3 regions of the Paenibacillus guangzhouensis genome follow, and region 3 is predicted to be linked to each of the others. Evidence: riboswitches for the same ligand, from Rfam matches in the RefSeq annotation. Region 3 holds a riboswitch; each other region holds the start of a gene.
What was found. Region 3 has a riboswitch for cyclic di-AMP ahead of GCU39_RS21030 (KamA family radical SAM protein). Riboswitches for the same ligand answer to the same signal wherever they lie in the genome.
Positions count from the first base shown of each region.

Region 1: another riboswitch for cyclic di-AMP. It lies ahead of GCU39_RS14640 (C40 family peptidase); the one in region 3 lies ahead of GCU39_RS21030 (KamA family radical SAM protein).
Region 2: another riboswitch for cyclic di-AMP. It lies ahead of GCU39_RS23575 (C40 family peptidase); the one in region 3 lies ahead of GCU39_RS21030 (KamA family radical SAM protein).

Region 1 covers NZ_CP045293.1:3,252,773-3,255,936, forward strand. Annotated here, with positions in the region: gene GCU39_RS14630 (5' nucleotidase, NT5C type) at 1-356, opposite strand, end outside; gene GCU39_RS14640 (C40 family peptidase) at 1,450-1,914, opposite strand; cyclic di-AMP (ydaO/yuaA leader) riboswitch at 1,915-2,050, opposite strand; gene GCU39_RS14645 (response regulator) at 2,324-3,164, opposite strand, start outside.
Region 2 covers NZ_CP045293.1:5,236,112-5,239,275, reverse strand. Annotated here, with positions in the region: gene GCU39_RS23580 (diaminopimelate dehydrogenase) at 1-565, opposite strand, end outside; gene GCU39_RS23575 (C40 family peptidase) at 760-1,260, opposite strand; cyclic di-AMP (ydaO/yuaA leader) riboswitch at 1,266-1,402, opposite strand; gene GCU39_RS23570 (carbamoyl transferase) at 1,656-2,459, opposite strand; gene GCU39_RS23565 (M1 family metallopeptidase) at 2,472-3,164, opposite strand, start outside.
Region 3 covers NZ_CP045293.1:4,694,136-4,697,299, forward strand. Annotated here, with positions in the region: partial or broken gene GCU39_RS32055 (SulP family inorganic anion transporter) at 1-301, shown strand, start outside; gene GCU39_RS21030 (KamA family radical SAM protein) at 395-1,603, opposite strand; cyclic di-AMP (ydaO/yuaA leader) riboswitch at 1,794-1,933, opposite strand; gene GCU39_RS21035 (response regulator transcription factor) at 1,996-3,164, opposite strand, start outside.

The DNA.
Region 1 (3,164 bases), 1.4 Mb from region 3:
CAGAATACAAAGTTCATCGCATTCAAAAAATCAAAATGCTCCAGCAGCCACTCATACTTGGCCTGGAAAGAGGCCGGTACTTCCATGGCTGCAGTAGTAATATAGATCTCGTAATGTTCCGAGAGCTCTCGAAGCACTTCTTGGCTATGCGCCATCACCTTAATATTGCGAAAGAAATCTTCCCGATCATAATAACTTTCAATCGCCTGTCTGGCATTAGGCCTAGCCTGAACCAAGTTCATACCTTCAAGTTCTGACACCTTCAGTTCATCTTGATAATCCCGGTTATACCACTCCAGATGTGTAGTCAGCGTGTCTGCAATGACTTCATCCATATCAATGGCTATACGTTTCATCGTTCGCTCCCCCTGCAAGTCATGATCACATCCAACACAATCAGGCAACAATACAAATAAGTCTCACAGAACCAAAACGGATGTCTCCATCATAGAAGATATATGTTAGCTTTATTTAAAACTTTTGTTAAATATTTGTAAATGGATGGTGTTTATGCATATTTAGTTTGGTGTCTATGGTTTAAGAGACTATACCTCTTGAAAGTAGTTAGAATATACTATCGTAACTCGTGTTAGTTAAATTAGTTCATGAAAGGTTGAGCAATGATGAGATCAGATAATAACTTCACGATCAACGACGACGGTTATTCCCCAGATGAGCAATCTCCACCAATGAATAGTCCTCCTTCCAAATCTTTTTTTGAGCATATCGGTGGAATGGACGGTGTGATGTCCATCATGGGACAATTTCAACAAGCATATGGATTGTACAAGCAAATGCGCCCTACATTTGATTTGTTTAGCTCGTTTATGCAGCCCAAAGCATTCGTGCAGAACGTGAATTCACATAAGAATAGAAACAAGAGTTCGAGATCCCGTAATGGTAATAAAAGAGCCAATAGTCATGCTGCATATAGAAAAAGAGTTGCGAAGGGAAAGCGGATCTGAATCATTCGGTTCCTGATCCTCGCCAGATTAAAAAAGACTGCCTAACAAACTCTAGGCAGCCTTTTTCTTGTGTTTTAGTATAATGTAGGAATTGGAGGACATGAAACTGCACTGATAAATCTTGGATCCATACCGTAGTACGACCAGAACACACCATTCCAACGATAGCCCGAAACTTCACCATATTCCACACGTGTCGGATAAAACCAAAAGCTTTCCCCATTTATTAACCATACATATGTGTATTGATGAACGCAGTCTACGATATAGGATACAGCAGGTTTTTGTGGGACGAAATTTGGGGGTGGGGACTGTGGCATATATGTCATGTGATTTCACTCCTTATGAAGGGGAATCAATTTGAGCTATGTATTGTATGTAGGTTCATAACTAAATGATCGTACAGACGCCTAATTCAATAAGAAAAGGACAAGTCGGTAAGTAATTTTACTTACGATCTTGTCCTTAAAAGCAATTGCTAATATTAGCTCATCATTTTATGATAACTTTGCTGACTGACAACACGTCTAGCCGTAACATACCGATTTTTATAATAGGATTCAGACAGACTACTTATCGTTACACCTTTACTGCTTGATGAATGCGCAAACTTATTGTCGCCAAGGAAAAGACCAACATGAGAAATCCCTTGTCCATCCGTATTGAAAAACACCAAGTCCCCTGCGCGTAGATTTGCTTGATCTACCTTTGTACCTTCTGTTGCCTGCGTTTTTGAAGTACGTGGTAAATCTAACTTGAACTTATCAAAAATATATTGAATGAAACCCGAGCAATCAAAGCCAGATTTTGTCGTACCTCCCCAGAGGTATGGCGTTCCAATAACTTTATCCACTTCATTTGTAAGATTAGACGAACTAGCATATGTACTTGTGGTACCAGCGGTAAACAACATTGCCGCTCCTAACATGGAAATAATGACTTTCTTCATGATGTCTCCCTTCGATGCCTACGGAGTTAGCTGAGGGTTCGGTAGAAGGTTCCCTATATTCTTCAATAGATTAGAATAATTCACCCAGAATTGGTTCCCCCGTTTTCTCTAAATAGAAATTCGGCCAAATATTAATTTTTTGTAACCTTTAATACTGTATTATATTTTCAGGTATTTTGTCAAATCATCTTGTAAGAGCTTACTATAACTAGATCAGAGTCACATGCTAGATGTCTAAGTGACATGAGACCTTGATACTGTAGACTTTTGTCCTATTCAGCATTGACGAAATATCATAAAATTACAATGACAAGTAACAATAATGAGTCGAAAATACCAATTACAAAATTGTAAATAGTTATTCATAATAAAAAAAGAGTGAAGCACATGAAGTACTCCACTCTTGTGTTCATATCAAGTTATTACACCACTGCTCATACCAACGGATAATTTCTTCACTGATCGGGAGCTCCATATCACTTTCCATTCTCGTCTTCAGTAGAAAAAATTGTTCTTCTACACCCACTTGATTATCAATCGCATGATTAAGCTTCATTAATAAGAAATAGTAATCTTCCTCATCCGGTTTTATCCGCTGAGCGTCCTGAATCAACCGAATGGCTTTATCCATTAAGCCTTGTTGCTCATAAAATTCGCTTACTCTTCTTATTTGGTACAGCCATAACATTCGCAATCGTTCCCGTTCATGCTCCGCCCATAGGTACTCGTAATTTCCAAGATAATCACCAGTATACATCTTTAACACATGTTCATGAGAATCGACGGTGTCTGCATCAAGACGACCCAATTGCTTCAAATCTTTTTCCCATAACTCCGTATCAACGTGAGCATTCCCCATATCCAGCCGATAGCCTGTCTCCAATTCACCAATGCGGATGGAAATCGAATCCATCCTGTAATTTTTTAAAGTCTGGCGTATATGGTAAATCGCCGTATAGAGATATTGTACCGCTTTATCCTCTGGCGTGTCTGGCCATAACAATTCAAGTAGTAAGTTCCGACTGACTACCCGCTTGCGATGGTGGAGCAGATAAGCGAATAATTCCTGTGCCTTACTCGTCCGCCACTTCACGTTCTGCGTCTTCATGGCATTTAACTGAAAGCGGATTTGTTCGAAGCAGCAAACCATAGGCGTATTCAAATCCTGCGTTTCCTTTGTTCCTTTTAGATTCATTTTATCCATAACGCGCATGACCGTTTGGTTTAGTCGCTCGAGTTGTACCGGCTTC
Region 2 (3,164 bases), 540 kb from region 3:
CTGGTGTCTCACCCGAACGAATGCGGTCGATCACTTCTTCAACTGGAACAGTGTACTGTACGCCAGCTTTTACGCCTGGCACACGACGGATCGCATCAGAGTGGCCTTGGCTAACGCCTTTGCCCCAGAACGTATAGTCTTTGCCTTCTGGCAGGATAGACTCCGCAAGCAGTCGATTAAGCGAGAATAATCCCGGATCCCAGCCTGTCGAAATTACGCTGAGGTTGCCACCTTCTTTCGCAGCTGCATCCACGGTATTGAAAAATTCGGGAATCTTCGCATGCGTGTCGAAGCTGTCGATCGTATTGAACATTTTGGCGATCACTGGCGTCTGCTCTGGAAGGTCTGTCGCGGAACCTCCGCACAGAATCATCACGTCAATGATACCTTTATATTGCTCTGCAGCTGAGATATGCTCGAATTTGATACCTGCTGTAGCGATTTGGTCTGGCTGTCTGCGAGTGAATACCGCTACGAGCTCCAAGTCTTGGTTCTGGCGAATGGCTTTCTCCACGCCTTTCCCCAAGTTACCATAACCAACAATACCTACTTTAATCTTTTGCATTGATAAAGTCCTCCTCTAGGGTATTCCAATATTCTGCTTGTCCACCCTTTAAAGTATATAGAAATATTACATTAAATGTAAACGTTATTCGTGAGAAAAAACCTCTATCGTGGTTCTTACTTTTATTAATACGGCTTTGGTAAAAAGAAACCCGCGAATGTGTCCAGTGGATGGACTTCGCGGGCTCCTTCTTATTATTCTACATCATCGTGATCTTGATTGCCGTCATTGTCATTGGTTTCATCAAAAATGTCCGAATTCGTCACTCTTGTTGCACCAACATAACGTTTCACATAATACGAATCACTTAAGCTGGAAATTGTAATCCCTTTTTTACTGGATGCATGTGCAAATTTATTGTCGCCTACATAGATACCGACATGCGAGATGCCTTTACCGGTTGTGTTGAAGAATACGAGATCTCCGGATTGAAGATCTGATTTTGCAACTTTTTGGCCCATTTTGTACTGTGATCTCGATTGGTGCGGAAGTTTGATGTCGAACTGCTTGAAGATGTACATCGTAAATCCGGAGCAATCAAATCCACTTGTCGATGTGCCACCGCTTTGATAGCGAGTGCCAATAACTTCGTTAACTTCTTTGTCAAGTTTGGAGTCTGCGGCGAAAGCGCTACCAACAGAGACTGTCATCGTTAATGCAAGTGTGACGATCATAGATTTAAATAACTTTTTCAAGAGGGTAATACTCCTTCCAACGCCTACGAGGTTAGCTAAGGGTTCGGTTGAAGGCTCCCTATGATCCCTTACTTGCAAGATCAATTCACCCAAAGATGGTTCCCCCGTTTCCTGGTGCGCAGGAACTCGGCTTCAATAATTTGGTGCACCGGATACGAATCACAATAATGACAAAATTGATTACAAACTTATTACAAAATCTTAACTAATTGCTATTCTAACAGACGCTACTCTCTTTGACAAACCTTTTTTTACGTTTTTACTCCATTTTTTGCGAAAAACAACGAATAACCCGACCTTCGCTAGGCGAAAATCGGGTTTATTCGTTACTTCTTTATTTTATTGGACGAGTATCGTGTTTCTATTTTTTGGGCACATCACTTTGTGGGGATATTTTAACATTTGCTTTGCCACAGTTGATATTGTGCTGCAATGCCCCACACTTTGACGATAGAGCGGACGAGATGGTAGGTCTGATGCAGAATAATAGCGATGAGCCCTGTCCAGATCCAAGCGGCAGCTGTAAAAATACTGCTGATCACAAGCAGGAATGCGAGCAGTAGAAGGGTGATGCCTAGAATCATAGGCAGGTTTTTGAGGGAGAGGAGCAGTCCGCGGAAGATCCCCGTCTTGCTCACCTGACCAAACTGCATGAATAAGAACAATTGATGCATGATCCATGCGAATACAATCCATCCGAAGATGATCGGTAGGAAGGCAACCCCTAGTTGCTCCAGGTTGTAGAACTTCCATTCCTGATAGAAGTAAGGAACGATCCAGTACGCTGGGGCGAGGATCAACAGGTTCTCCAGCCAATAGAACAGACAGGCCGGTTTCCACGCGTATTTCATGCCTTTGAAGAATAAGAGTCCTTTATCATCTTGATGGTGAATAGAATAGTAGAGTCCGGCGTTGATGAACGGTGTGATGATCATGCGTATGAGGAATAAGCCAGCCAGCATCCACAGGTAATAATCGATGATATCGGTCTTCATGAGTTGGAACTGGCTCTCGATTAAGAACATCTGCATACTCGTCTCAGTAGGGTGAGGATCCGGGTAGCGTTCTAGAAGGGGGACCACGATGGCGTCGATAAATCGATAGAGGAAGAAGCCCCAGATCAGCTGGTACAAGAATAGAATAATAACAATATAGAAATGATGCCTAACAATACTAAAGCTTTCTTTGATATATTTCATGCCGGGTTCACCTCACCATCCGAGTGCGTTCAAGATACTCTCGATCAGTTTTGCTGTACTGAAGTTAATTCGCGTTTTGACGGCTTCATCAATCTGGGCCTTCATGTAGTTATTGATGCGTTTATTCTCAAGCACCATCGTATCTTGCGGGTCGATCATCACCCAATCCAGCGGTGTCTTATGGGTGAGTGTATACTGAATCGTTGCCGATGCGCCGTCCCACATCCGCTTCACGGACGTACCGTCCTTGAACATGAACACGACAGGAACTTGCGGGTAATCGCCGCCTTTTTTGCGGAGAATGACTTTGGACTCATAGGCCGTCGCCCCTTTAGATTCTATCTTCTCCGCTGTAATGCTCTCCACGGCATAATCCGTCATGAATCCTTTATAGACGTATTGATTGAAAAACTCAGTCCAATTCTTCTTCGTGACTTGCTCGACGACACGCTGGAAATCCGACGTCGTCGGGTGGCGGAAGGCCCATTTATTCGTGTAGGTCTTCATAATTTTAGCCATCGTCTTGGCTCCCACTTGCTTTTCCAAGGCAACGAGCACCAGTTTACCGCGCGTGTACACATTTTCGGCATATTGGTCGGAGTCTTTGTATTTCCATGCGTAGAGAGACAGTGGAGCTGGGCTGGTCATATAGCTCGACTCGATCGGCAGATTCGGTACAATACCGTACTCCGTCTCCATGACGCG
Region 3 (3,164 bases):
CCGGATTGATGCCAGTACCTCTACAGACGCGCAAGGCAGCAAGGTGTATCGCATTAAGGGGCAGCTCTTCTTCGGCACGATGTCCCACTTCGTCGATCTCTTCGATGTGCACCACGATCCGGCGCACGTCATTATCGATCTTCATGCTTCCCATGTCTGGGATCATTCGGCCGTTACCGCCATCGCGAAGATCATTGCCAGATATGATCAGCAAGGCAAGCGCGTCACCTTGTCCGGACTGAATCTAGAGAGTGAGCAGCTCGTCGAACAAGCCGGCTTGCCAACACGGGCCGCTTCCTAAATTACCACAAACAAAAAGGGCAGCCGCTCAGCCATACGCTGAGCAGCTGCCCTTTCGTGCTATTCATTCCTAGATTGGTTCACTTCACAGTCATCACTCGCTGCTAGGATACGCCGGATGTCGGGATACACTGGCTGCGCGGCTTCCCTTCTGCGGGAACTGCGGCAGTTCATTCACCGAGACGACGGCGTCCGTCTTCTTCTTCGGCTTCTGCCAATACGCTTCATTTCCCGGCAGGTCATCGAACCAGGATGCATCTTTCGGACAAGGAAGCACCATGAACTTGCCGTAATGGTCATCTCGCGACTGATGGTACTTCAAGTAAGCTTTCCCGTCTTCGATCGCGAGAATTTCAATTTTCCCAGAGGTATGGCTCATCGACAAGCGAATTCTTTTGCCAAGACCGGATGTCTTCGCTTTAGCTTCTTCAACGAGGCGATACACCTGTTCGAGCGGCAGGACGAAATCCCGGTTGCCTGCAACAGGGCGATTAATGAAGAAGTAATAGGGCGTGACGCCGGCCCAAGACAGCTTATCGAGCAATTCCGCCAGCACATCGGCGTTATCATTGATGCCCCGCAGAATCGGGGTCTGATTCACGACAATCGCTCCAGCTTGATGCAACGCCTCAAACCCTCGTCTTGCTTCAGGCGTTATTTCACGCGGATGATTAATATGGGCCATCACATAAATCCGGCGATCGCTGTTCGAGAACGTTCGAATCGTCTCTAACAGTTCCTCGTCTTCATAAATCCGCATCGGATTGAATACTGGGATTTTGGAGCCAAGGCGAATAATCTTCACATGCTCAATCTCACGCAGTTGCTCCAGAATCAGCTTCAACTTCGGCGTGGCCAGGATCAAGCTGTCTCCCCCGGTCAGGAGCACATTATTAATCTCGGGATGCTGACGGATGTATTCGATGCCCGGACTCACATCCGACATCGCTTCCTTCACATCGTTGCGGAACAGCCGCTTGCGGAAGCAGTACCTGCAGTACGCGCCGCATACCTCAGAGACGATGAGCAGCGCCGTCGTCTTGTACTTGTGCTGGCAGCCCGGCACCACATAATTCGTGTCCTCATCGGAGGCATCCCATCTGCCGTATTCGGACAGTTCTCCCTCGTTCGGGATCACTAATTTCTTAATCGGGTCATTCGGATCGTTCCAGTCAATCAGCTTCAAGTAATAATCGTTCACGCGAAACACGAACTTCTCTGTAATTGGTCTGAGCTTCGCCCGCTCTTGCTCCGGGATCTCAACAATTTTATCGATATTCGTGATATATTTCGGCTGTGCCATTGTATTTCCTCCTTGAGAGTCAGATTTATGGTAACGCGTTGTCCCTCCTTCATTGGTCAAATGGTGCAAAAAAGACCCGTTGTCCGCAGAGCATGAAGCATGTGCTTCGTCCTTGCAGGCATCCGGGCCTCTCCCAATAGACGCAAAAAGACCCGGTTCAACGGGTCAGGGGGTGCGGCTAAGTTGTCAATCATTGACCCATCCACTGCTGACGAGGTTAGCTGTCGGGCTCGGGAAAGATGGTTCCCTACAACTCGTTCTTGATTCGCCCCTAATAATTGGTTCCCCCGCTTTCCGAACTTATCACCGGAAATTAAGCGTATTTCCATTTTACTACAATTTATCTTAGATAGTCAAATATTATATTATTGTATATTTCACAAAGTCACATTTCAACCGAGTTGGCGGCGGAAATGCTGCGGCGTCGCATGGTAGACCTTCTTGAACATTTTCGCAAAATAAGAGAAGTTGCTGTACCCGAGTGATTTAGCGATATCCGAGATCGGCAGCGATGAGGTCGCAATCAATTCTTTCGCCAATTTCATGCGCTCGTTCAGAATATAATCTGTCATCGACTCGCCCACCTCACGCTTGAATAATCGCGACAGATAGGCAGGATTCAGGTGCACGTACTCTGCCAACTGCTCTCTCGTAATCACTTCGCTCAGATGATCCGCAATGTAACGCTGCACCTGTTCAATCACCGAATCGTTCTGATGTAAGGAATGGGATACCCGTCCGATCAGCCGCAGCGCCCACTCATGCATCTGATCCAGTGTTCGGGGAGCCGTCCCGCTCAGTTGACTTTGCCCTTCATGCAGGAGTTCGTGAGCTGACAATCCGTTCTTGTGCAGAATGTAATGAATCATCTGGAGGAATCCATGGTTGAATGCCTGCATTGCGCTCGCAGATAATTTCGGGTCCGCTCGGAATGCAGCTATACACCGTGCAAGCTCCTTCTCAATCTCTGCCCGCTTCCCCTGCTCGATCAGAATCGTCCATGCCGAGAAAAGCGGCAGCTTCATCATGCCGGGCTTCTCCCGGTTCCGCAAGAAATACACTTGATTGGACTTATGCAAGTTGTTGTACTCGAGCTCCAGCAGCTCCTGATACATCTCGCCGATGTTGAACAGCGAAGTATTTTCCCCGATATAACAAGAAATCTGGCAATTGAAATACTGACTGCATGAGCGGATATAGTCCTGACACACCTCATATAGGTCTGCTCCAACCTTCTGCCCCTCGTCCAGATAACGAATCACCACATTCACGCCTTGGCGCGTCTGGATCACCACCCCATTCGCCTCCTGCAGCAGCAGTTCAGAAGCCGCCTTGCGGATCGCGTATTCCATCATCTCTTCATCCCTAGTGCAGAATTCACGCTTCCACGCCTCCACACTAATGAGAATTGGCAACATCTGAATATCAGGCGAAATCGTCAGATCATGCTCCTCTAACAGGTTCTGCACATTGGTCGGCGTACACGTAATACGATTCGTTAGCACGTCATTCCAGAATTTCTCGGCAATGAGCGGCTTCTTCTTCGTCCAGAGCTCATAGT